One region of the Frankia sp. Cppng1_Ct_nod genome, then DNA from elsewhere that is predicted to be linked to it. Evidence: riboswitches for the same ligand, from Rfam matches in the RefSeq annotation. Region 1 holds a riboswitch; the other holds the start of a gene.
The links. Region 1 has a riboswitch for S-adenosylmethionine ahead of NBW77_RS13660 (aminotransferase class V-fold PLP-dependent enzyme). Riboswitches for the same ligand answer to the same signal wherever they lie in the genome.

Region 1 (15,280 bases):
CGCCCCGGACCTCGGCGGGACGGTGACCGGCGAACACGGCATCGGGGTGCTCAAGCGGCGCTGGCTCGGCGCGGAACTGGGGGCGCGCAATCACGACCTGCAGCAACGCCTGCGCCAGCTTTTTGATCCGGCCGGCATCCTCAACCCCGGACGGGCGATCTGAGCGCAGAGCCTGTTTGAACAACTTGAAGCGGAGACGACCAGTGGCCCGATGGATCGACAAACTCGAACAGGGCGCCGCCGAACACCTGCCCCGCCAGGTGTACAACTACTACCGGCAGGGCGCGGGCACCCACCACGCATGCGACGAGGCGACCCCCGCCTGGGACGCCCTGCGCATCCGCCCACGCGTCCTGCGCGACGTCACCACCGTCAGTACCGCGACCACCGTTCTCGGCACGTACCTCGCCACCCCGGTCCTCGTCGCGCCGACCGCCGTGCAGCACTTGGCCGAAGCCACCGGCGAGGCCGCCACCGCGCTCGGTGCGGCCAGGGCCGGTTCCCTGGTCTGCGTCTCCTGCTTCACCGCCCAGCCCTACACCGACATACGCGACACCGGTTCCCCCTGGTGGGCGCAGGTCTACGTACTACGCGACCGCTCCCTCACCCGGGACCTGGTGGCGCGGGCGGAAGCTGCGGGCGCGGCAGCCATCGTGGTCACCGTCGACACCCCGGTGCTTGGCGACCGCCCCTTCCCCGCCCCCGACTCCCACAGCATGTGGTATGGGGGCCGCCCCCTGGCAGTCACCGCGCTGCACGACGTCACCTTCGCCCGGGACCTCACCTTCGACGACATCGCCTGGCTGCGCGAAATCAGCGACTGCCCATCGTCGTCAAGGGGATCCTGCGCCCCGACGACGCACTGATCGCTGTGCAGGCAGGTGCCCGCGCGGTCATCGTCAGCAACCACGGTGGCCGCCAGCTTGACGCCGCCGTCCCCACCGCCACCGTCCTGCCCGGCATCGCCCACGCGCTGCAGGGTTCCGGCGCCGAGACCTACGTCGACGGCGGCATCCGCAGCGGCCTGCACGTCCTGGCCGCTCTCGCCCTCGGCGCCCGCGCCGTCCTGCTCGGCCGGCCCGTCCTGTGGGCGCTGTCCACGGCCGGCGCCGACGGCGTCTGCCGGCTGCTCCAGACCATCACCGACGAACTGCACCACGCGATGACCCTTGTCGGCGCCCGCGACCTGGACGAACTCACTCCCGACCTGGTGACACCCCCGATCAGCGTCGAATCGTGGGCGGCGCCGAGCCGATGACTGCCGCCGGCACGGGGGCCCGTCACCGGGGCCGCCTCCAAGGCCACCCGCCACCGCACCGGTGGAGAAGCTGTACCAGTGCTGCACGCCGCCTGGGTGTCGCGGAGCGCGACCGCAGACGATGTCATTGCCCCAACAGATTGCGTTCGACCAGGTCAAGAGCGCCAGCGTCAAGTCCGGGCTTGCTGGCCGGCAACCCTCCTCCGCGGCGGGGTGCCTCCCGGGCTGAGACCAGGCCGTGTCCGGGTGTCCGGCGCGGCAAGTGCGGACCCTCACCGGGTCCCGTGGACCCGAGGAGTCACGTCGTGGCGTTCTTTCAGTCTGTCCTGGATCACCCTGCCGATCAGACCGCGTCCGGCGGGCCGGACGGTGCGAGCGGGGGGTGTGCGGGCACGTCGGGCGGCGAGGCGGCGGGCGGCTGCGTGCCGGCTACGGTTGGGCTGGCCCCGCTGTTGCCAGTCGTCGGCGCCGATCTGGGTGTTCCGCTGGTCGGCGGCGGCCGGACGCGCCACGTCAACCTCGACTATGCGGCGAGCGCCCCAGCCTTGTCGCGGCGGCCGAGCAGGTGCTGCGGCTGTTGCCCTACTCGGCGAGCGTGCACCGTGGGGCCGGGTTGGCCTCACAGGTGTGCACGGCGCTGTACGAGAGTGCCCGCACGGAGGTGGGCGGCTTCCTCGGCGCCCGCTCTGACGACAGCGTGGTGTTCACCCGCAACACGACCGACGCGGTGAACCTGCTCGCGCACTGCGTCGCGCACGCAGGCGACGGTCCCGGCCGGGTGGTGGTGCTCGACCTCGAGCACCATGCGAACCTGCTGCCCTGGTCGGCGGAGCGGCGTCGGGTGGTGCCGGTGTGCTCGACGCCGCAGGAGACCCTCGACGCGCTCGCCGACACGCTGGGGGAGGAGCCGACCGCGCTGCTCGCGGTGACCGGTGCCTCCAACGTCACCGGGGAGCGGCTGCCGCTTGCGGAGCTGGCGCGGATCGCGCGCGGCGCGGGTGCCCGGCTGTTCGTCGACGCCGCCCAGCTGGCTCCGCACCGTCGGGTTGATCTGGCCGCGCTCGGCGTCGACTACCTGGCGCTGTCCGGGCACAAACTGTATGCCCCGTTCGGGGCGGGCGTGCTCGTCGGCCGGCGGGACTGGCTGGATGCGGCGCCGGCGTACCTGGCCGGCGGCGGCGCCGTGCAGGAGGTCACGTCTGAGTCTGTGAGCTGGGCGGATACGCCTGCGCGGCATGAGGCGGGCACGCCCAACCTACCCGGTGCCGTGGCGCTCGCGGCTGCCTGCCGGGCTCTCGCCGGCCTGCCGGCCGGTGCGCTCGCCGCGCATGACGAGGCCCTGCGCGCCCGGCTGGAGAGCGGGCTTGCCGCGCTGCCGGGTGTGCGCGTGCTACGGCTATGGCCGGGCGGCACCGCCACTGCCACCGACGGCGCTACTGGTGGGCGGGAGGCGTGGCCGGTCGGGGTGGTGGCGTTCACGCTCGCCGGTCACGACCCCGACGCGGCCGCCGCGTACCTTTCCGCAGAGCACGGTGTCAGCGTGCGGGCGGGCCGGTTCTGCGCGCATCCACTGCTCGGACGCCTCGGCGCGCCCGGAGGCGCGCTGCGGGCGAGCGTCGGGATCGGGTCGACTGTCGCTGACATCGACCGACTCGTGGATGCGCTCGACGCCTACCTCATCGGGGGACCGCGCTGGCGCTACGGGCGAGGGCCGGGTGGATGGGCGCCGATCCCGGACGACCGTCTGTTGCCCGACTGGGCCGCCGCGACGCCGACCGCGCCGGTGCCGGGCGCCTCACCCTGCGACCCCGATTCACCGCTTAGTGCTCTACCGCATCGCGCGGGTCCCGGGCGACGTTCGGCCGAGTAAGGCTCAAAAGACCATGGGCTGGGAAATATACCACGGTTGGGGACAACCGTTCGCACACCGGAAGTTGACAAGGCTCATGAGCCTCTCTTTCGCCGTCACCTGGGACTACCGCTGCCCGTTCGCCCGTAATGCACACGAACACGTGCTCACGGGCCTCGCGGCCGGCGCTGACTGGCGCGTCGCTTTCCTGCCGTTCTCGCTCGGCCAGGTCCATGTCGAGGAGGGTCAGCCCAGCGTGTGGGAGAAGCCCGAGCAGGACAACGGGATTCTCGCGCTGCAGGCTGGTGTGGTTGTGCGCGACGAGTACCCCGATCGGTTCCCGGCCGTACACCGGGCGCTGTTCGCCGCCCGCCATGACGATGCGTTGAAGTTGGACGACCCGGTTGTGGTGGGAAGCGTGCTGCGCGAGCACGGTGTCGACGAGCATGCGGTGTTCGCGCTGATCTACTCCGGCGAGGCGCTGAGCCGCGTCCAGAGCGAACACGAACAGTACGCTCAATCCCACACCGTGTGGGGAGTGCCCACGTTCATCGCCGGTGACCAGGCGGTGTTCGTCCGGCTCATGCACCGCGCCCCGGCCGGGGCGATCCGTACCGTCGAACGGGTCGTCGACCTGCTGACCGGCTGGCCCGAGCTCAACGAGTTCAAGCACACCTCCGTCCCCCGCTGAGCAAGGCTTGGTCGCGCCTTCCACGCCCTGGCCGGCCACGTTTGTATGCCGATGGCTCGCGCTGTGACCGCGATGTTCCACGGCCGGTGGATCGCGGCTGGCGGGCGTGGAGGTGCGGAGTTGGTCAGCCGATTGCGGCGCGCAGGTCGACGAGATCGGCCTCGGGCACGGCTATCCGGAACGGCTCGATCTGCATCTCCCGTATCTTGTCGGAGTCTCAGGACGCGGTCCGCCTGATTGTGGCTGCTCCGCCGGGAAGCGGCAGACCGAGATGATCCCGTAGGGTGGACCCCTCGTATTCGCTGCGGAACACGTCGCGTTCCTGTAGCAGCGGCACGACCTTGTCAGCGAACTCGTCCAGGCCGCCGGGTGTGATGTGCGGGACGAGAATGAACCCGTCGCTGGCGTCCTCCTGCACGAATCTGTTGATCGTTTCGGCGACGGTGGCCGGCGTGCCGATGAACGACTGCTTTCCGCTGACCTCGATGACCAGCTCGCGGATGGAGAGTTTCTTCGCTTCGGCCAGCTCACGCCACTGTTTCGCCACCGCGAGCGGATCGGAGAACATCCGTACGCTGGCGCGGCCCCGCGCGATGGTGTTCTCGCCCGGCCCGGGGTCGATCTCGGGTAGTGGGCCGTCCGGGTCGTAGGAGCTGAGGTCGCGGTTCCACACCTGCTCGAGGAACCGGATCGCGGTCTGCCCGCTGACCTGCTGGTGGCGGACGACGGCGGCGTGTTCGTGGGCCTCGTCGTCGGTGTCGCCGAGCACGAAGGTGGCGGCCGGGAACACGAGCAGCTCCTTCGGGGTCCGGCCGTAACGCGCCAGCCGGCCCTTGACGTCGGCGTAGAACGCCTTGCCCGCTTCGAATGTGCTGTGCCGGCTGAAGATCGCGTCAGCTGTCGCCGCGGCGAATTCGCGGCCCGCATCCGAGTCGCCAGCCTGGAAGATCACTGGACGGCCCTGCGGACTGCGGGGCACATTGAACTGGCCGACGATGTCGAAATGCGCGTCGTGATGCTCGAACGCGCCCGCGGACGCGTCGTTGATGAAGACCCCCGACTCCTTGTCGGCGACGATCTCGTCGCCGCGCCAGGAGTCGAACAGTTCCCACGCCGCCCGCAGGAACAGCTCGGCCCGCTCATAGCGTTGATCTTCATGCAGGAATCCGCCGCGGCGGAAATTCTCCCCGGTGAACGCGTCCCATGAGGTGACGACGTTCCACGCGGCCCGCCCGCCGGAGAGGTGGTCGAGACTGGCGAACTGGCGGGCGACCTCATAGGGCTCGTTGAAGGTGGAGTTGATGGTGCCGGCGAGCCCCAGCCGGTCGGTGACGGCGGCCAACGCGGTGAGCACGGTGAACGTGTCCGGACGGCCGACCACGTCCAGGTCGTAGATGCGGCCGGCCTGTTCACGCAGGCGCAGCCCTTCGGCCAGGAAGAGGAAGTCGAACTTCGCCCGCTCGGCCGTCCGCGCGAAATGCACGAACGAGCTGAACTCGATGTGGCTGCCCGACCGCGGATCGCTCCACACGGTCGTGTTGTTGACGCCAGGGAAGTGTGCGGCCAGATGGATCTGCTTGCGTGGTCTGCTCATCACGGCTCCTCGCAGGTCGTCCTCATGCATCAGTCGGCGACAGCCAGCCGACAGGCAGGGCAGGCGCTGTCAGACGGTGGCGTAGCGGTTCGCGGGCCGGGGCAGACCGAGCAGACCGAGCAGCGTGTCCGCCTCGTACTCATCGCGGAAGGCTCCGCGGCGCGCGAGCTCCGGCACGAGCAGACGGGTGATCGCTTCCAGATCATGGGGGATGGCGGCGGGACGCAGTCGGAATCCGGTCAGGCCGGCCTGCTGCCACTCCTGCAGCAGATCGGCCAGTTCAGGTGGCGTCCCGGTGAAGATGAGCGCGTCTGAGGCGTACCCGGCGCCGGCGAGAGAGTCCAGCCGGCCCCTGCGGTCGGCCGCCCGCCCCGGATCGACGTCCAGGAAGACGACCAGGTCGCCGAAGATGTGCAGCGGCTCGTCCGCCCGGCCTGCGGCGGCCTGCTCCGCGCGGACCTCCTGTTCGATGCCGCGTACCTGCTCGGCGTCCTGCGGCGTGACGTACACCACGTCGGCCGCACGTGCGGCCAACCGGTACGGGACGGTGGCATGCGCCAGGGCGGTGACCAGCGGCTGGCCCTGTGGCGGGCGCGGGGTGATCGACGGACCACGGACGCTGAACCCTTTCCCCACGAAGTCGATGTAGTGCAGCTTGTCCCGGTCGATGAACCGCCCGGTCGCCGCGTCGCGGATCTCGGCGTCGTCCTCCCAGCTGTCCCACAGGCGGCGTACCACCTCCACGTAGTCGGCGGCCTCGTCGAACAGATCCCTGATCAGCTCGGCGATCGGAGGCTGGTCGTGGTCGGCGAACCGGAATGCGGGGAAGTCACGCCGGCCGAAATGGCCGGCCTCGGCCCGGCTCGCCGAGACCTGGACCCGCCATCCGGCGCGACCCATACTGACGTAGTCGAGAGTGGCGATCGCCTTGGCGATGTGGAAAGGCTCGGTAGGGGTGACCCGCACCGTCGGGACGAGCCCGACGCGGCTGGTGTGCGGAGCGACCCGTGCGGCGATCAGGACGGCGTCGAGGCGTCCGCGCACCCGGTCCGTCCGGCCGTCGGGCCGCCCGTCGAACCGCGATGACTGCCAGGACAGCGAGTCCTCGATGGTCACGAAGTCGAGCAGACCACGCTCGGCTTCACGCACCAGGTCGGTCCAGTAACGTGCGATGAACAACTCGTCGGCGCGGGCGTCCGGCTCGCGCCAGGCTGCAGGATGCCAGCCGGTGCCGTCCAGTGCGGCGGCGAGGTGCAGGGGCGGCGGTGTGCTCATCGGCTCTCTTCCGGCTCGGACCACACGCTCGGACAGCACAGGGGCTGATCTAGGGGCGACGGGCGTCGGGTACGTGCGCTGACGGTGGCACGGGCGCTGAGCGCGCCCATGCTTCGGCGAGTAGCTCGTAGGACCGGACCCGGTCGGCGTGGTCGTGAGTGATCGTGGTGATGAGCAGCTCGTCGGCTCCGGTTGCGTCACGCAGCGTGCGCAGCCTCCGGACGACAGTTTCCGGCGAACCGACGAACTGGGTGTCGAGCCGGTCGGCGACCAGTGCGCGGCTCTGCTCCGTCCACGGGTAGGCCGCCGCCTCGGCGGGTGTGGGGTAGGGGACCGCGCCATCGCCGGTGCGGATGCTGGCTACCCACGGTCCGTATCCACTTGCCAACTGGCGGGCGGTCTCGTCGTCGTCGGCGACGACGACGTCCGCGGAGACCATGACGTGTGGCGCTGTCAGTGATCCACGGACTTTGGCTTCCGGCGGCGCGGAAAGAGCATGATCGCGCCGTCTTTGGCCATCCAGCGTCTCGGACGGCTGGAATGTGGCCCGGTATGCCGCAACCGTGTCGAGCACGGTGGACGGCACGACGTGGTAATTGGCAGCCAGCGGAAGTCCCAGTTCGCCCGCGGTCCGCGCGCTGTCGCCGGCGCTCGCGGCCAGGATCCACAGCTGTAGGTCGGCGCCCTCGGCGGTCGGTGAGCACAGGTGGACGCCGTCCGGTGTGCGGTACTCGCCGCGGATGAACGCCTGGATGTCGCGGACCTGGTCGGTGTAGTCCTCGTCGGCGCCGTCCCGGTACCCGACGAGGTCCATCTGTCGGCGGAGGTTTTCACGATTGAACATGACCTTCGGCGGTGCCGGGATCAGCAGACCGTTGATCACAGAGGGTTCGGCGGTGGCGGTGGCCGTACCGCCGCGCCCCGCCGACGGCCCTGCGGCGGATCCGGTGGCCCGCTCTCCCACCCTGCGCGCGCTGGAGCGTCCCAGACCGAGGTCGATACGTCCGGGGTGGATGTGCGCGATCGTCCCGAACTGTTCGGCGATGACAAGAGGCGTATGGTGGCCCGTCTGCACCGCTCCGGAGCCGACCCGGATGCGCCGCGTGGCGTCGGCGACCAGGGCGATCAGGACGGCGGGTGCGGCCGAGGCGACACCTGGGGTCAGGTGGTGCTCAGCGAGCCAGTACCGGGCATAGCCGAACCTCTCCGCGTGCCGGGCAAGGTCGATCGTGTTGCGCAGCGCGTCGGCGGCGCTCGTCCCGGAGCTCAGCGGGGCGAGGTCGAGCACCGACAGCGGGACAGGGCCTGTGGAGGGCATGCGACACCGTTCAGTGAGTCCGGGGTTTGGGCCTCCGGGGGCGCGCGAGGACCATGACCGCGCCGTCTTTGGCCTAGTCGATGACGTCGGGTTCCTGGCCCACGGTCAGCCAGTCCGCGTAGGACAGGCCGGTGACCTGTTCGAGCCGGGCGATGTCCTCGACGAAGTAGGGCAGGACGGCGTGTCGTTGCTCGGGGGTGAGTTGCGGTCGGCCTCCTCGCTTGCGCTGCAGCACGGTCAGCAGTGGTCCCCGGGCCGCCTTGCGCAGCGGCACGGGGAAGTGCTGACCGATCTTTCCGCCGTTACGCAGCAGTGCACGCAGTACCGCGTTGGTGCGGGTGTCGGCGACGAAGGGCGTGACGTTCTCGGACGGCACCGCGTCGAGCAGGCCGGTTTCGACGCCGAGGAATTCGCACACCCGGTCCAGCGTGGGAACCGGCGAGTCGCGCAGGTCCCGGTAGCGCAGCAGCAGCACCTGCTCCTGGGAGAACCGTCGGAACAGGTGGTCGAGTTGCTGGCCATAAAGTCCTTGCGAGACATAGTGCCAGAAGTGTGCCCATCCGTCGGCTCTGCGGCGTTCCTCGAGGGCGCAGGCACGGATGAAATCCCGTTCGGGTTCGAGGCCTGCGGCCCACAGATGCGTCCAGTTCGAGTGTGCCCGGTCGACGGGGTTGCGCAGCAGGACGATGAGCTTCGCCTTGGGAACGATCCGTTCGATGCGGTTCTGCGCGTCGAGGTCGTAGAGGTAGAACGGCGTGGCCTCACCGCGCAGCGCGCCGTCGGGCGCGGGGTCGAACAGCGCCTCGTATTCGGCCCGCTGCCAGACGTGTTCCTGGTAGGTCTGGGCGTCGCCCGGGCCGCCCTGTGCGGGTGGTGGCCCGTCGGACAGGAAGAACTTCGGTTCCTTGACTGAGGGCAGGAACAGCTGCGGGTGGCGGGTCAGTGTGGCGTGGAGCGCGGTGGTGCCGGCCTTTGGCACACCGATGACGAGGAAGTCCGGGAGAGGCATCGACGGAAAAGCTCCTATGTCATCACTCTCAGTAAAATCTTTTGGTGTCGCGTCGGGCAGCGGGCAGCGGCGACCGCAACGACGGGACGTGGAGAGGCAGGACGGCGTACGGGACGCAAAGCCCCGCGCGCAGAACCGAACTGGGACCGAACCGGGTGTGTAGCGGCTGGGGAGCCGGTGGGGAGCCGGTGGGCGCAAGCGACCGGACCAGGTCGACAGCTGGCCAGCCGTTCGGGCGCAGCGCCGCGCCCGGGAGGTTTCAGTAGAGCACGCATGCCAACCGCTCGTCCATAGTCGACCAGATCGATCGAGATGATTACAAATACCGGTGACAGCGGCCAGCGAACCCGCACACTTTGTTTACCAAGACAGTAGGCTTCGCGGCGTGGTGACGTACCCGACCCAGCGAACCGTGCCGAATGTGTCGCTGCCACGAACAGAGTCGGCGGCGACCGCCGTCCCTCCCCCCGGTGACGGACCGGGCTTCTGGGCGGGGGCGCCGAGTGCACTGCTGGTGGACGGCACCTTCTACCTCGCCTACCGGCTTCGACGGCCGATCGGCCGCGGCCGCGGGTACGCCGTGGTGATCGCCCGGTCGTCTGACGGCGAGCATTTCACCGAGATCGCCACCATTCGTCGGGAACCGTTCGGCGCCGAGTCACTTGAGCGTCCGGCGTTGGTGCTGACGCCGCAGGGAACCTGGCGGTTGTACGTGAGCTGCGCGACCCCGGACAGCCCGCACTGGTGGGTTGATGTCCTCGAGGCGGACACGCCCGCCGGCTTCAACCCCGAGCGCCGCCGTACCGTGCTGCCCGGCGACGCTCATACCGCGGTCAAGGACCCGGTCGTGGCCCTGTTGGACGGCGAGTGGCATCTGTGGGCGTCCTGCCATCTGCTCGACGACCCTGACGCAACCGACCGGATGGACAGTCGCCACGCCACGAGCGCCGATGGGCTGTCATGGCGGTGGCGCGGCACGGCACTGTCCCCCCGTCCCGGCGCCTGGGACGGACGCGGTGTCCGGATCACCGCCGTGCTTGCACACGGTGCGCAGCCGGTCGCCTTCTATGACGGACGGGCCAGCGCAGCGGAGAACTGGGCGGAGCGCACGGGCCTCGCCGTCGGCACCACCGTCGAGCGTTTCGATCCGGTCGGCGACAGCCCGGTGGCCGCGTCTCCCCACGGTGACGGTGCGCTGCGTTACGTCAGCATCGTGGATCTTCCGGATGGGGGTGTCCGGTTGTACTACGAGGCGTCCCGGCCGGATGGTGCACACGAACTGCGCACCGAGGAACATCGCATCCCGCAACAGGTACCCCGACAGCTGAAATAAGGATCATGAACCTGGATGCGGGACGTGTCCGGGCGGGCGCGGTTGGCCATTGGTCTCACCGACCTCACCGACCTCACCGACCTCCGCCGCTCGACGGATCCGTTCGACGAAGACGTAGTTCCGATCTTGGAGGCTGCCGGGCCTGCGGCCGTAGCCCCAACCGAGCCACCGCCGGTACTCCCCGAACCGGCCCTGGGACGCGAGAAAAGTCTCATCGGTCAGTGGGGACCCGGCTGGTGCCGGGCCGGCCAGCGGCGATACGAAGAGGGCGTCGGCGGGGCAGTTGGCCTCGCACATGAAACAGGTCTGGCAGTCCGACTGCCTGGCGATCACAGGATGGCCGCCGTCGACCGCCTCGAAGACGTCCGTCGGGCACACCTCGACGCAGATGTTGCAGTCGATGCACCGACTGTCGCTAATTACCTCGATCACGACGCCGCCATCTGCGCGAGCGCACCAGGGACACGGGCCTGCGGATGCGTGTCGGGACGGGCTTCACCGACCGCCGTCCAAACGCGGTCGAGGCCGCCGACGCGGATCCGGTGGACCAGTGCCGGGTCCGTGTCCGGATGGTCGTCCCGGACCTGAACCCCGCGGGTCTCCGGCCGGGACAATGCACTGCGGTACATCCATCGCGCATGTGCCAGCATCGCCGCGGCCTCGCGACTCCGGACGACGGCATGCGCATCGCTGCTGTCGGGGGCGAGTCCATCGACGACGGCGGACCACAGTGAGTCGAGGACGGCCAGGGAGTCCCGGAGACTCTGCTCCGTCCTGAACCTGTTGTGCTCCAGCGGGAGTACCCGGCTCTGCAGAGCGGCCACCACATCGTCGGCCCGCGGGCCGACGATGTGGTGGCCGCGGGGCCGCAGCCCCGGTCCGCCCGCGGGCCGCAACGGCGCCGTCGACCAACCGGTCGGCCGGCCTGCGGCGAACCGGGCTGCCGCTGCTCCTGCCCAGCCGCCCGACGAGATCGCCCAGGAACCGTTGTGGCTGCCACCGCCACTGATCGCGCCGGTGACCGGTTCACGCGATGCGGCGTCACCGGCCGCGAACAGCCCGGGGACGGTGGTCGCGCACTCGTCGTCGACCAGGCGCAGCCCGCCGGTGCCGCGGACCGTGCCCTCAAGGACGAACCTGATCGGGAAGCGCTGCGTGAACGGGTCGATGCCCATCTTGTCGAACGGCAGGAAGAAGTTCGGCTGGGACCAGCGCATCGCCTGCCGTATCTGGGGCTCGGCCCGCTCAAGCCGGGCGTACACCTGTGTGCGCAGTGCCGCTCGCTGCACGTCGAGAAGACCGGACGGGAAGAGACCGCCTGCCAGCTCGGCCCCCTCGGCATCGGTGAACGCAGCGAACTGGTACATCAGGCCTTTCGTCTGCGCGCCGAATGCAGGGGCGATGCCGTACTGGCAGGAGAACTCCATCCCGGACAGTTCCGCGCCGACCTCGGCCGCCATCAGCGCGCCGTCGCCGGTGTCCACGTTGAGCCCGAGCGCGCCGGACAGGAACGCGCAACCGCCCGTCGCCAGGACCACGGCACCGGCCCGGACCGCCCATCGCGTGCCTGCGCGTTGCCGCTGGATGCCGGCGGCGCCGGTCACGACACTATCGGGATCGACCAGGAGCTCGAGGGCTGGCGAATGATCGAGAATGACCACGCCGGCACGCCGGACCCGGCGGCGCATCAACCGCATGTACTCCGGTCCCTGAAGGCTGTTCCGGCGTTGCTCACCGTTGTCGGCTACCGGGAAGGGGTAGCCCCAGTCGGCTAGGGTCTGGACGGCATCCCAGGTGCGCTCGAGAACGCGCTCCATCCATTGCCGCTCCGTGAGATGGCCGCCGGCCACCTCACGGGCGGCAATGGCGTCCTGCCGGGCCGACCCGACAGGCGGCACGTACCACAGGTTGTTCCCGGCGGCCGCCGTGGAGCCACTGGTGCCGCAGTAGCCTTTGTCCGCGAGCGCCACACGCTGCCCGCGTGTCGCCGCTTCCAGCGCGGCCCAGGTCCCGGCCGGACCGCCGCCGAGCACGAGAACATCGACCTCGCCGGGAACGACGGCGGGCGTTGCACGGCGCCTGGACACAATGCTCACCTCTCCGATCTGTCCGGGCTCACCTCTGCGATCTCATCCGGCTGCCGCCCCGGCCGGTACCGGGCTGACGAGGCCGGGCGGACGAGGCCGGGCGGACGCTCGAGCCCGTAATGCTCGCGCAGTGTCTTTCCGGTGTATTCGGTCCGGAACAGTCCGCGCTGTTGCAGGATGGGGACCACCTGTTCGACGAAATCCTCCAGCGCGCCGGGCAGGTAGGGAGGCATCACGTTGAAACCGTCGGCGGCGCCGGCCGTGAACCATTGTTCGAGCTGGTCGGCCACCTGTTCCGGGGTGCCGGCGAAAACGCGATGACCGCGGCCGGCGGCGAGCTGGGTCAGCAGCTGGCGTATCGTGAGGTTCTCCCGGCGGGCCAGTTCCACGACGAGGGTGAAGCGGCTCTTGTTGCCGTTGATGTCGTCGACACTCGGCAGCTCCGCCGGCAGCAGGCCGTCGATCGGCTGGTCGAAAAGGTCGATGCCGACCATCTTCGACAGCTGACTGAGCCCGTATTCCGGTACGATCAGACCGTTCAGTTCGGCTTCCCGCTGTTTCGCCTCCTGCTCGGTGGAGCCGAGGATGGCCGCGATGCCGGGTAGGATCTTGATGCTGTCCGGCGAGCGGCCGTGGCGAACGGCGCGCTTTTTCAGATCTGCGTAGAACGCCTGGCCGTCCGCCAGGGTCTGCTGTGCGGTGAAGACCGCCTCGGCATACCGTGCGGCAAATTCCTTGCCGTCTTCGGAGGAACCGGCCTGTACGAGCAGCGGATGGCCCTGTGGGGGGCGCGGCACATTCAGCGGCCCGGCCACTGAGAAGTACCGGCCGGTGTGGTTGACCGGGTGGATACGGTCCGTGTCGGCATACAGCCCGGACCGCTTGTCGTACACGAGGGCGTCGTCCTGCCAGCTGTCCCACAGAGCACGCGTCACATCGAGGAACTCGGCCGCGCGCTGATAGCGGAGGTGGTGCTCCAGATGCGCCTCCGCGTTGAAATTACGCGCTTCGTCCTCCTGCCCCGAGGTCACGATGTTCCAGCCTGCGCGACCGCCGCTCAGATGATCCAACGAGGCGAATTTGCGGGCCACATGGAAGGGCTCGTTGTAGGTCGTGGAAACCGTGGCGACCAGCCCGATCCGGCTGGTCGCCACGGCTAGCGCGGACAACAGGGTCAACGGTTCGAACCGGCCGGCGAAGTTGTACCGCACGTTGTTCCACAGGGCGAGGCCGTCGGCCAGGAAGATCGAGTCGAGCTTGCCGCGCTCGGCGAGCTGGGCCATGCGGATGTAATGGTCGACGGATCCGTCGCGTTCGGGTTCGACGGCCGGGTGCCGCCAGGCCGCCTCATGGTGCCCGACATGCATGAGGAAGGCATTGAGATGTAGCCGGCGGGGGCGGTCGCTCATCTGCTCTCGATTCTTGTGTTGTTGGCTCTTGAGCTGTCGCCTCTCGGCGGCCTGCTGGTCAGGGGAGCCCGCGGCGCTCGCGCTTTCAGGAATTGGGTGCGACGCGCCAGCGGGAGAAGTATCGTTCCACGGCCAGGAGAAGCTGGTTGATACCCAGGACGATCACCGAGATGGTGATGATCCCTGCATACATCGCATGTATGGCGAAGTTGGACTGCGCGTAGCTGATAAGATAGCCGAGACCCGCTTTCGCGCCGACCAGCTCCGCGGCGATGAGCACCAGGATCGCGTACGCCCCGGCGAGGCGGATGCCGGTGAAAACGGTCGGGACGGCAGCGGGCAGAATAACCTTCTGGAACAACTGTAGTGATGACAGGTCCATCGACCGTGCGGACTTGATGGGCAACGGGTCGACACTCCTGACCCCGCTGACGGTGGCCTGGATGTCCTGCGGGCCGCTGATGGTGTTCCCGATCCACTTGAGAGTGATCGGGCCGAGATAGCCGAGGTCGGCGGCGAGCTCGGCGGGGGTGACCGCTCCGGGCCCGAGCTGGAACCGCCGGCGCCGTCACGGCCAGGGCTGCGGCGGCTCCGAGAGTCTTGGATTTCCTGCGGATGGTGCGAAACATGGTGCGTCCTTCAACATGAGGGCGGGTGAACTGTCTGTACGGGTCGCCGGCAGGGTCCGGGGAGCGGGCGGTGGGAACGGGTGGTGGGAACGGGTGGGTCGCCGCGAGGTCGCAGTGTCGTCTGCGTGACGACCGGAGAAATATCGAGAAGGGGTAAGCGCAGCCGTCAGCACGGATGTGTAACCCCGGCAGGAAGGCCATGGCGTGGCCGGCCCATCGCCGGGCCGGCTTCGACCGCGCTGAACGTCCGGTGACCGTCAGACAGCCGTCAGCCTGTCGGACTGGGTAGACCCCGTCGCCATTGACGGTGAGAAGGCATTTACGGGCCAGGTGAGCGGCCGGTCGGAAGGCATATGATCATGAAGCTTTTCGTGCGCCCGGAGGCCCGAGGATCGCAGGCCCAAAGATCTACAGGTGTGTCCACCACGAACGCCTCGGGATCGGCAGGCCGGGTCAGAGGCGACAGAGATCGCTGGCGACGTGGACATGGTCCACCGTCCGCCGGACCGAGAATCGCCTGTTTAGCACGTTGCCGACTATGTCGGTCGAGATGATGGATTGTCAACCCGTTGCAGGATCGACGTGACCTGCCCGATACCGCGGGGGCGCGACGCTTTCTTGACCGCCGCTGTGGTCATCCACCCGGGGAGCACTGCGGCCCAATTATTTTCACTGCGCTGCTAAACGTTGACTCGCCTCTGAGGGGGACCGGACCATGGGTGCCGTGGCCGGTTTGGTGGGAACCGCAGGTTGTTCGCCGCCGATTCGGACTATGCGAGGAGGGTCGCCGCCGAGCCGCTGGTGGCGATCCACCCGGTGGTGCGGGTC
Region 2 (11,354 bases), on a different contig from region 1:
CCGTCGTGCAGGCCCACCATGTGCGCGAGTACGAACGGGGTCGCGGGAACGGCCTCCAACTGCAGGCCGCGGGCCTTCTGCGCACCCACGAAGCCGAAGGCGTCCCGCCACCAGCCGGCGCCGAACAGCACACCCGCGACCAGCGCGACCGCCGCGACCAGCCCGCCCGCAAACCTTGCCAGAGCCGGACGCATGGCGCGGCCTGCCGGCAGTCCGGGATGGCCTCCGGTCGAGCCCGGTCCTGCGAGCGCCGCCACGAACAGCACCGGCCACACCTTCACCAGGGTGCCGGCACCGACCGCCAGGCCCGTCCGCCCCCACCGCCCGCGGGTCAGTTCTGCAAATCCCGCGACGGTGAGTGCCGCCGGCACCAGGTCGAAACGCGCCATCGACACCGGTCCGAGCGCGCAGGTCCCGACGAGCCAGAAGCGGGCCGCCGATACCGACCGCCGGGCCAGAACGCCGGTGACCACGGCATCCAACACGATGATCATCAAGAGGAAGCCGACCTCGTACGGCAGCCGGGTCACCATCTGGACCAGCGACGGGACCGCCAGCACGATCGCCGCGGCCGGGGGGTACTGCCAACGGTCGTCGCCGGCGGGAAGACCGTTGCCGTGGACCAGGCCATGACCCCAGTGATCGTAAAGGCGTACGTCACCGAGTACTCCGTGCTGTGCTCCGAGGAGCTTCGCGGTGACCGCGCCTATGATCAGGAGCATCCGGGTGACCACCCAGAACACCCGGATCCGCCGGGTCGTCCACGGCTCGTTCCAGGGCCGTAGCCGCTGGTGCGCGCGGTCCGCCCACCGGGCACAGACGTCCGCAAGCATGTTCCGTGGACGCCTGCCGGTGCGTCGCGGTGCCGCCCTGCCGGCGCGGAATTCAGTCATCCGCACGTTCCAGGACAGTATCGGCCGCCAACCGGTCACGCCCGCCCGCCCACCCGGACGGACCGTTTCGGTTCGGTTCGGTTCACCGGATCCGGATCCAGCACCGGATCCGGATCCGGATCCAGCACCGATCAAGCTAACCCAATCCATCTCATCGAATTACTTTCCGTCGTATTCTTTTGATGGGTAGAACGATCAACGGGAACCTCCCTACCCACCATAGGAATGCCAAATAATAACAGAAAGTAGTCATCAATCTCGGAGTGGAGTAACCCGGAACGGCCCGACCCGACCGGTAACGCCAGCCCCGACACCTTGGCGCCACCGCATGGTCATATACCGAAATCCTATGCTCCCCAGGGCTTGTTCGAGTTCCACAGCCACCCCGGTAAACTCACGGGCGTGCGGCGACAGGGGCTTTTCCAGCTGGCCTCGCAGCGGCACACCACCAGGCCGGCGAGTACCCTACGTAACCTGATGCGATGCACGTCAGGGGGTCCGCAGCCCGCGACCACTGCGTCGATCGCCCTGCCGATCAAAGTGACAATCACCATGAGTCACCGCGGGGGTTGAGAAATGGCGACCGCGCACGACACAAGGAGGTGTCTGAATGCTCGGGTCTCCATCGGCGTGGGACACGGCACGTATCCAGCTCGAGAACGCCGTCCGCCATCTCGGCATCAACGACGGCCTGCATGATCTGCTCCGTACCCCGCGCCGCTCGATCACGGTGAGCGTCCCGCTGGTCCGCGACGACGGGCAACTACTGGTCCTCTCCGGTTACCGGGTGCAGCACAACCTGGCCCGCGGCCCGGCCAAGGGCGGCATCCGTTACCACCCGTCCACCGACCTTGACGAAGTCAGGGCACTGGCCATGTGGATGACGTGGAAATGCGCGCTGATGGGCATCCCCTACGGCGGCGCCAAGGGGGGGATAGCGGTCGACCCACGGCTGCTCTCCCATTCGGAGCGGGAGCGGATGACCCGCCGCTACGCGGCCGAACTCGTCCCGCTCATCGGACCGGAAAAGGACATTCCCGCCCCGGACGTCGGCACTGACGAGCAGACCATGGCATGGATCATGGACACCTACTCGACGCACACCGGCTACACCGCGACCGGGGTCGTCACCGGTAAGCCGTTGTCCGTCGGCGGCTCGGCAGGCAGGGCCGGAGCAACCAGCCGCGGCGTCCAGCTCGCCACGTTCGCGGCGTTGGCCGAACGCGGCCTCGACCCCTACGACGTCACCGTCGCCGTCCAGGGATTCGGCAAGGTCGGCGCGCTCGCCGCCCAGTACCTGCACGACGCCGGCTGCCGGGTCGTCGCGGTCTCCGACGTCAAAGGGGGCGTCCACAACCCCCAGGGGCTCAATCCGGCCGCACTAATCAACCACATCCGGCGCGGCGCCGACAGCGTCGTCGGCTACCCCGGCACCGACACGATCACCAATGCCGAGCTGCTCGAACTCGACGTCGACGTCCTCGTGCCCGCCGCCATGGAAGGGGTCATCACCGCCCACAACGCCGACCGTGTCCGGGCACGGATAATAGTCGAGGGTGCGAACGGCCCGGTCTCCGCGGACGCCGACCCGATTCTGGAAGGCAACGGGATCATGGTTATCCCGGACATCCTCGCCAACGGCGGCGGTGTGGCCGTCTCCTACTTCGAGTGGGTCCAGGACATCCAGGCCTACTTCTGGACCGAGGACGAGGTCAACGACCGGCTGTGCGCAATCATGCAACGCGCATACGGGGAGGTGTCGACGCTGGCCGCCGAACAAGGCGTCAGCCTGCGCACCGCGGCCCACATCATCGGGGTCGACCGGGTCGCCGAGGCCCATCGGACGAGGGGCCTCTACCCCTGAGGACCCGAGGCGGAGCGGCGGCACCGGACCGGCCACCGCCCTGGCCACCGCCCTCCGCCGACACCCTCATGACAGTCTCGATGTCGTCCGCGGGGGACGTCCGGTTCCGCCGCTCGTGACCGCAACTTTCGCAGCGGTGGGTCAGGACGGCGCCCTGCGTGCGTACCTCCACGGCGATCGGGCGCATCAGACCTCGGCAGTCGGCCACCCGATCGCCCGGGTTGACGTCCACATGCCGGGACCACAGGCAGCACGGGCAGTGGTTGGTGTAGCCGTCGCCGCGAACCGATGTCCCGCAGCGCAGGCAGGCGAAGTCCTCGGTGGTGCGGGCAAAACGACGGCTCATCCGATGACCATACGAGTCGTACGGGGGCCGGACGAGCAGTCCGAGCAGTCCGAGCAGTCCGAGCAGTCCGAGGGCCGGGTCCCGACCGGCAAAAAGTGATCTCCTCGAGGCCGTGGTGTGAACGGACCACGCCGCCCGGGACGGATCCAGCGTGTCGACCGGCTTGGCCGAAGTTGTCGGACCCATCCTCTGAAATAGTGGACGGCGAAGCACACGCCTGTGATTCGCGGAGTTCCCGACCCGCCCGGAGGAGGTCATCGCCGTGGAAACCGCCCACGTCCTGCCAGCGGAACATCCGACCTTCCGCGCGCCGCCGCATCCCGCCCAGGCGCGCACGACCATCGATCCTCCGACAACCGGATACCCGCCCCGGCCGGGGCCCGATCCCACCCATAGCGACCAGGCGTCCACTCTTAGTGAGCGACAGTGTCGGATCCTGGAGTTCGAACGGCACTGGTGGCGATACGCGGGCGCCAAGGAGACTGCGATCCGCGCCGAGTTCGGCCTGTCCGCGACCCGGTACTACCAGATCCTGAACGCACTCATCGACTCTCCCGCCGCCCTCGTTGTCGACCCCATGCTGGTCAGACGGCTACGCAGATTGCGGGCGACGCGCCGACGGGCACGCACCGGTGGCGTGGGCCGACCCAACCCCGCCGAGATCTGAGCGCCTGCCATGACCGACGTCCCTGTCGTATCGCCCAGCCCCCCACGACCGTCCCGGCCGCGCCGAGGTAGTCGGCTGCATGCCCTCCTTGCCGGTTTCATCGCCATATGCGCACTGTTCGGCCTGATCCTGGTTGTCGACCTGTTCAACAGCCCTTCGTCGGACAAGCTGCAACCGACCGCGGCCGACACCACATCGGCGCACCCACGGCCGGCAGGTGTGTTGCCGGCCGGTGGCGGTGCAACCTCCTCGATCACCGTGAAGCCGTCGGTCCATCCGACAACAGACAGCTCACCGTCACCTAAGATCACATCTCGGCCACCTGATGTGGCACCAGTCGGGCCGAACAGTGCCGTACCAACGCAACGCCGAGTCTTTGCTCCCATCGTGATCCTGAACAACTCTCAGGAGAAGGGGCTGGCCGAGGCGGCCCGGTCACGCCTGGAGGCTGCCGGCTTCACGGTGACCCGGGTCGGCAACTACAACTCGGCGTACAACGTCCCCGTACCTACCGTGTTCTACGATCCCGAGCACAAGGAGGCGGCCCAAACCCTGCAGGATCTGATTCCCGACGTCAAGCAGGCTACCCCGAAAAATGACACTAAGATCGTCTCGGGCGACCCGCTCATCCTTGTCATCACCAAGGACTTTCCGACCACCATCACCCAGTGACGGCTGACCTCATGACTTCGACATCCGGTTCCGGCCCGGTCGCCACAGCACCCCGGACGCTGGCCGGCGGCGCGGGGCTCGCCGCGCTGCTCACCGATCCGCGGCGTGCCCTCGTCGCGATGGACTACGACGGCACGCTCGCACCGATCGTCACCCGCCCGTCCGATGCCGTTCCCACGCCAGGCGCCCTGGCTGCCCTGGCCCGGATCGCCGAACGGGTCCGATCCGTCACTATCATCACCGGGCGTCCGGTGGAGGCCCTGCTCGGCCTCGCTCGGTTCACCGACGAGCCGGGCCTCGGCTCGCTGGTCATCCTCGGCCAGTACGGACTGCAACGCTGGGACGCGTCCACCGGGAAGATCATCAGCCCGGAACCGCTACCCGGGGTCGCGGTGGTCCGAGCCGCGCTGCCGAGGCTGCTCGACGACGCACCCGCCGGGACCGTGGTCGAGGACAAGGGGCACGCGCTCGTCATACACGTCCGCCGTACCTCGGACCCGGACGCCTCGCTGGCCTCGCTCACCCCCGCGTTGACAAGTCTCGCCAAGGACAACGGACTGGAGGCGGCGCCAGGCAAACGGGTCCTGGAACTGCGCCCGCCCGGCCATGACAAGGGCCGGACACTGCGTGACCATGTCGCGGAACTGGATGCCCGCTCGGTGCTGTTCGCCGGCGACGACCTCGGCGACCTGCCCGCCTTCGACACGGTCGACGAGTTGCGGGCGTCCGGGGTGCCGGGTGTGACGGTGTGCAGCGACAGCCAGGAGGTCCCGGCCGGGCTGCGGGAACGGGCGGATCTCGTCGTCCCGGGCCCGGACGGCGTGGTAGCCCTGCTCCGGCTGCTAGCGGACCGCATCTCCTGATCCTGATCTACCGGTCCCGATCTACCGGTCCCGATCCCCTGGTCCTGATCTACCGGCCGGGAGGTCGGGCCGCCGGGACCCGAGGAGGGCGTCGAGCTGCTCACGGAACCACTGCCGTGGGGGAAGCCGGGTGGCAACGGTGGCAAGCCGCGCACATCGGCCACGACGCTCATCGGTCGCCATCACCAGCGCGGCATGCAACGCGTGGGCGGTCGCGCTCACATCGAACGGGTTCACCACCAGCGCGTCGTCGGACATCTCCGCGCACGCTCCGGCTTCGCGGGACAGCACCAGGGCGGCTCCGGGTCGTGACAGCACCATGCCTTCCTTCGCGACCAGGTTCATCCCGTCCCTGATCGGATTCACGACCAGGACCTCAGCGAGCGACAGCGCGGCCAGTGACCGCGGGTAGTCGTCGTTGACTTCAAGCCGTAGCGGCAACCAGGAGGCGGTCGCGAACTCGTCCTCGATCTCCTCCACGATGCGTTGCACCGCGGCCGTGTACTCGCGGTACTCGGGAAGGTCGTGACGTGACGGATAAGCGCAGACGATGTGCACCACCCGACCCAGCCACTGTGGATACTCGCGAAGCAACTCCCGGTACGCTTCCAGGCCGCGGACGATGTTCTTCGACAGCTCCGTCCGGTCCACTCGTACGATCACCCGCCGGTCACCGATCAGGTCCCGCAACTCGGCTTCGCGAGCAGCGACATCAGGCCTGGCCGCACGGTCCACCAACGAGCCGCCGTCGACCCCGAGCGAGTGGACGCCGAGCTGCACGGTGCGGCCACCGTATGCGACCCGCGACTGGCCCGTGGTCTCGTCCACGTGGACGTCGATGTCCGCTCCGAGCGTCGCCTGCGCGCATCGCAGGAACGCCTCCGCCCACCTGGAGGTGAGAAAACCGAGCCTGTCCGCCCCGAGCATGCCTTCCATGACCGCGCGGGCGACATCGTCGGGCAGCATCCGGAAGTACTCCGGCGGCGCCCACGGTGTGTGGCTGAAGTGGGCGATCCGCAGGTCCGGACGCAGCGCCCGGAGCTGGGCGGGTGCGAGCGTCAGATGGTAGTCCTGGATCAGCACGGCGGCGCCGGGTGCGGCCTCCCGTGCCAGTGCATCGGCGAACATCGCGTTGTAGCTCTCGTAGGCCTGCCAATCCCGCTGGAACGCGGGGCCGAAGGACGGCTGCGACGCCGGCGCGTAGAGAAGGTGCAGGATGAACCACAGCGTACGGTTGGCAACCGCGTTGTACGCCCGTTCGAACACGACCCGGTCCACGTCGAGCATGCAGACGGCCGCGCCGCCGGTATCGTGACCGGCCAGGTCAAGGCGGCCGTCCGGCGTCGACCGGGTGGCGCGCCGGTCGGCTTCGCTCAGCGCCGCACACACCCAGACCAGCCCGCCACGGGTGGTGACACCATCGGCGGTACCACCCGTGGCCTCCCCCGCGACCACGTGCAGACCGCTGACCAGCCCGCCACCACCGCGGCGCACCGTCAGCGGCCCGTCATCGTCCGCGGTGAAGGCGACCGGCCCACGATTGGACGCGACAAGCACACGGGCCGTCCCTGCGGCCACAGAACGGACAAGGTTGTCGCTCCCCTGGACATGACGCACAGACGGAGACTAGAACCTGCCTTGTTGATCGTCACACGGTGCGGGTCAGAGGATGCGGGTCAGACGGCGGCGGACCGCACGGTCGGCAGCGCCGAGCGCACCGCGCTCGCCCATCCTGTCCCGAGCGTGGCGTTCTCCACGACGACGTTGTCGTAGTCGGGCAGCATCCCGAGCAGATCGGCATGCCGCACCGCGTTCGCGACCAGGTGCATCCGACCGACATGCCCGGCCATGACCAGATCACTGGCGGAATCACCGATCGCGATCGCCTCGTCGGGACGCAGCCCCCGACGAGCCAGATCGAAGGCCACCGCGTTCCCCTTGCTGACGCCGTCGGGAACGAGATGGTAGACGTGTGGAACATCGTCAAGATCCGGCATGCTGGCCCGCGAGATGATGCCGTTGTCGCGGATGGTCAACCAGTTGAAACCCTCCGCGACGAGCCACCTGTCCACCTCGGCGACATCGATGTTGCCCAGCAGCATGATGTCGACCTCGCGTCCGCGGTGCCAGGGCCGGTGCACCTCAAGACGTCCCGGATGCCGTGCAACCAGGTCCGCGAGCAGCGCCTCGGGTACCTGGTCGAGCTCGGCGGGCATGGAGCCCCGCAGGATCTGGCTGCTGCGCCCGTGGTCCCAGCCGACGATGGCGCCGAGTTCGGCGATGAAACCGTCCGCGCCGAAGATCGCGGCGGCCTCGAGGAGCTGCGGACGGGTCCGTCCGCTGACCAGCACCAACGCGACGCCGGCCGCATGCAGCTCGATGAGAGCGCGAGCCGGGTCCAGGGTGATGGCGTGATCCTCGCTTCGGAAAAAGCACCCGTACGGCCCCACCATGGTCCCATCAAGATCGGTGTAGACGATCCGGATGCTCATCAGCGATGTCCTCCTGCTCGTGGCCCGACGGATCTTCCTGGTCATGGTTACCCTGGTCACGATCGCCATGATCATGGCCGCCCTGGTCACGGCCGTGGCGTGCGGCATACTCCGGAATAGTGATCATCGGGGGACGCTCCCGCACATCCACCCGGTAGGTATGCGGTTCAAAGCCGCCGTCGTAACGCCGGAACTGGGTCAGCGTCTCACCCGGAGTCGCGTCATGGATGCCCAGTCGCGTCCACGCCACCTGAATGATCTCCGCGGCCATCCGCCCGAGGGCCTCGTCGGACTGGTGACGGTGGATCTTACGCCCGACCTCGACCTGCGCGAGCGCATCCGCCCCCGCAAGCGCGAGCACGTCGACGAGAAGGGCGAACTCGACGCCGTAGCCGGAGACGAACGGCACCCGCTCGAGCAGGGACCGCCGGCCCGCGAACTCTCCGGCGAGCGGCTGCACCAGCCCGGCGAGCTGCGGCCAGTACAGGTTGAGCAGAGGCCGTGCAACGAGTTCGGTGACCCGACCACCACCGCCGGGCAGCATGCCCCGCGCCAGCGGCCGGTCATAGGAGGCCTTGACGTAGGACACCTCGTCGTCGGTCAGCAGGGGGCCGAGTAACCCTGTGACCAGGCTTGCGTCGAAATCCTCCAGGTCTGCGTCCACGAATACCACGATGTCCCCGGACGCCGCGTGCAGAGACTTCCACAGGGCTTCGCCCTTACCTGCGATCCGGCCGTAACCGGCTAGGACCCGCTCCTCCGCGATCACGTCGGCACCTGCGGCCGTCGCCGTGGACGCGGTGGCGTCGACCGACCCGGGATCGATCACGACGATCTCGTCGACCAGCGGGACAGCCTCGACAAGCTCCTGACGGACCGCGGAAACGATCTCCCCCACGGTGGCGGCCTCGTTCAGCGCGGGCAGCACCACACTGATCGAACCCGCCTTGCGGCCGAGGAGTTCCACGGGCGAGAAGTCACGCCCGTCATACGTTCGACGCTCGAACCAACGGTGCACATCACGCCGCACGCGGACTACAGTACGGACTGACAACTACATCCGGCTCATCCAGAGGGGCAGAGGGACCGGCCCAGTGAAGCCCCGGCAACCACCGGCATCCGTGCACGGCAGGTGCTAATTCCGTCCTGAGACGCATCCGGCTCTCGGGAAAGATGAGGAGTTTCACACATGACAGTCGCTCCCGAGCGCCCCGCAACGATCAGCTTGGACTCGGTCAATCCCGCGGTTTCCCTGTCATGTCGTCACTGCGGTGCCACATATCCGCTCTCGCCGACGCACGTCTGTATCGAGTGTTTCGCCCCGTTGGAGATTGCCTACGACGAGTCCCTGCTACGCCAGGTTACCCGGGCTTCCATCGAAGCGGGCCCCGCCAACCTGTGGCGTTACGTCGGGCTTCTTCCCGCGGGCCACGACTCCGCCCACCGGGTATCGCTCGGAGCGGGCTGGACGCCACTGCGCCCGGCTCCCCGGCTCGCCGCGGAACTCGGGATGCGGACCCTGTGGGTCAAGGACGACAGCGCCAACCCCACCCACTCCTTCAAGGACCGGGTCGTGTCGGTGGCGCTGTCCGCCGCGCGCGAGCACGGCTACACAACCGTGGCGTGCGCGTCCACCGGCAATCTCGCCCAGTCCGTGGCGGCGCACGCCGCATCCGCCGGTCTGCGTTCGGTGGTGCTGATCCCAAACGATCTTGAGGACGGCAAGACCGTTTCGACCGCCGTCTACAACGGCACACTGGTCGCGATCGACGGCACCTACGACGATGTGAACCGCCTGTGCAGCGAGCTGTCCGGCGAGTACGAGTGGGCCTTCGTCAACGTCAACGTCCGGCCGTTCTACGCCGAAGGTTCCAAGACGCTCGGTTACGAGGTCGCCGAACAGCTCGGCTGGCGCCTACCGGAGCAGGTCGTGGTGCCGATCGCCTCCGGGTCACTGCTGACCAAGATTGACAAGGCCTTCGGTGAACTCGGCCGCCTGGACCTGGTGGAACCGACTCCGTACCGGGTCTTCGGCGCACAGGCCGCCGGCTGCAACCCGGTCGCGGCGGCGTTCGCCCGCGGGGTGGACACTGTCGCGCCGGTGAAGCCGTCGACCATCGCCAAGTCGCTGTCGATCGGCAACCCCGCCGACGGCCCGTACGCGCTCGACGTGGCACGACGCACCGGCGGCGCGATCGTCGACGCCACCGATCCCGAGATCGTCGAGGGCATCCGCCTGCTCGCCCGGACCGAGGGGATCTTCGGCGAGACCGCGGGCGGGGTAACCGTCTCGTGCCTGCGCCGGCTACTGCGCGAAGGACTACTCGACCCGGATGCGGAAACCGTCATCTTCAACACCGGGGATGGGCTGAAGACCCTCGACCCGATGGTGTCGACGGCCCAGCCGACCGCGACGATCCGCCCGTCCCTGACCGCCTTCGAAGCCGCCGGCCTCGGCGACTGAAGAACCTCCGGCGGCGCACAAACATGATCGCGCCGCCTTCGGCCCCGGCGACTGAGAAGCCGACCCGCCCATCACGACGTTTCCAGAACGACGCCAGTCGTCCGAGTACGCCCCCCGCGCCACTCGGACGACAAAGCGTCTGTCTCAGCGCGTCAGGAACCGGCCCCGTGTCCCGAGATCCACCGCCGCGGCGGCCAGAGACCGGACCCGGACGACACCGAGACCCACCAGTCCCCATTTGCCGCATCGAAAGTGGCGACATCGGCCCTTCTGTCACCGGTCACGTATGCCACCCACTGACGGTTGGTACCGACACCGTGGCCGTAGGCCCAGTCAGTCTGATGTCTCACACGAGTCTGACAGAGAGGGGTCGGTCAACGGCACCCTGAAGGGGCGTCTTGACCCGGACCTACACGGCGGGCGGACCTTCGACGGTGTCACGGTCCGCGTCGCCCAGAGCATCCTGAACCAGCGTTACGCGGTCAGGTACCGGAAGGGAACGCGTAGGTGCTCGCCACCTTGGGCGTCTCGGTGGCCGCTCCGGCCCACACCACGATCTCCGTGTGTTGGGTGAGCTCCAGCGCCGCCGGCTCGCCGGATACTTCGACGCCGTCGCGGAAGACCCGAAGGGTCGCCCCGTTCGTGATGGTGACCGGTCCGACCTGCGTACGCGTCAGAGCCTGGTCCCATAACGTTCAGAGGCTGGTCCCATAACGTGAAGACCTGGCCGAGCGTGAACGGGACGTCCTCGGCCTACCCGTAACTGGTCACGTACGGCTGCCTGTTACGGCCTGCTGTTACCCCGCCCGCATGTTGTGTCGTACTCGTGTCGGCACGATAACCGGTCGGCCATGCAGGCAGAACACGAATGGGGGATGTCGTGGCCATCGGCGCTGGAAAACCGCAGGTCACGCAAGATCGATTACTAGATCAACGAGGGAACCTACAGCGCCCGCGCGTGACGATGCCCCCGCCGGTCCCCCGGTCGGGGGCATCGTCGGGGGGTTCAGAAATCGGGTCTGCGGCGAGGCGATCAGTCGTTCAGTTCCAGCCGCCTCGTCACACCGCTGGGTTCCACGTCCTCAGGACGCCA

Region 2: it holds a riboswitch for S-adenosylmethionine, as region 1 does, so the genes downstream of both, thrC (threonine synthase) here and NBW77_RS13660 (aminotransferase class V-fold PLP-dependent enzyme) in region 1, are expected to answer to the same signal.

What each region holds. Positions count from the first base shown of each region.
Region 1 is NZ_CAKKTK010000044.1:263-15,542, forward strand. It holds partial or broken gene NBW77_RS13640 (FAD-binding oxidoreductase) at 1-26, shown strand, start outside; gene NBW77_RS13645 (FAD-binding oxidoreductase) at 23-163, shown strand; partial or broken gene NBW77_RS13650 (alpha-hydroxy acid oxidase) at 261-1,258, shown strand; SAM riboswitch class IV at 1,412-1,529, shown strand; gene NBW77_RS13655 (hypothetical protein) at 1,531-1,770, opposite strand; gene NBW77_RS13660 (aminotransferase class V-fold PLP-dependent enzyme) at 1,824-3,128, shown strand; gene NBW77_RS13665 (DsbA family protein) at 3,205-3,798, shown strand; gene NBW77_RS13670 (NtaA/DmoA family FMN-dependent monooxygenase) at 4,016-5,392, opposite strand; gene NBW77_RS13675 (LLM class flavin-dependent oxidoreductase) at 5,462-6,667, opposite strand; gene NBW77_RS13680 (MsnO8 family LLM class oxidoreductase) at 6,717-7,985, opposite strand; gene NBW77_RS13685 (sulfotransferase family protein) at 8,059-8,994, opposite strand; gene NBW77_RS13690 (glycoside hydrolase family protein) at 9,380-10,327, shown strand; gene NBW77_RS13695 (4Fe-4S dicluster domain-containing protein) at 10,331-10,759, opposite strand; gene NBW77_RS13700 (FAD-dependent oxidoreductase) at 10,756-12,414, opposite strand; gene NBW77_RS13705 (LLM class flavin-dependent oxidoreductase) at 12,420-13,823, opposite strand; gene NBW77_RS13710 (ABC transporter permease) at 13,909-14,229, opposite strand; partial or broken gene NBW77_RS13715 (TauD/TfdA dioxygenase family protein) at 15,239-15,280, shown strand, end outside.
Region 2 is NZ_CAKKTK010000105.1:306-11,659, reverse strand. It holds gene NBW77_RS20415 (glycosyltransferase family 87 protein) at 1-893, opposite strand, end outside; gene NBW77_RS20410 (Glu/Leu/Phe/Val family dehydrogenase) at 1,504-2,757, shown strand; gene NBW77_RS20405 (RNHCP domain-containing protein) at 2,702-3,103, opposite strand; gene NBW77_RS20400 (DUF3263 domain-containing protein) at 3,366-3,770, shown strand; gene NBW77_RS20395 (LytR C-terminal domain-containing protein) at 4,158-4,442, shown strand; gene otsB (trehalose-phosphatase) at 4,454-5,305, shown strand; gene NBW77_RS20385 (alpha,alpha-trehalose-phosphate synthase (UDP-forming)) at 5,327-6,862, opposite strand; gene NBW77_RS20380 (HAD family hydrolase) at 6,982-7,797, opposite strand; gene NBW77_RS20375 (glucosyl-3-phosphoglycerate synthase) at 7,766-8,827, opposite strand; SAM riboswitch class I at 8,860-8,977, shown strand; gene thrC (threonine synthase) at 8,987-10,261, shown strand.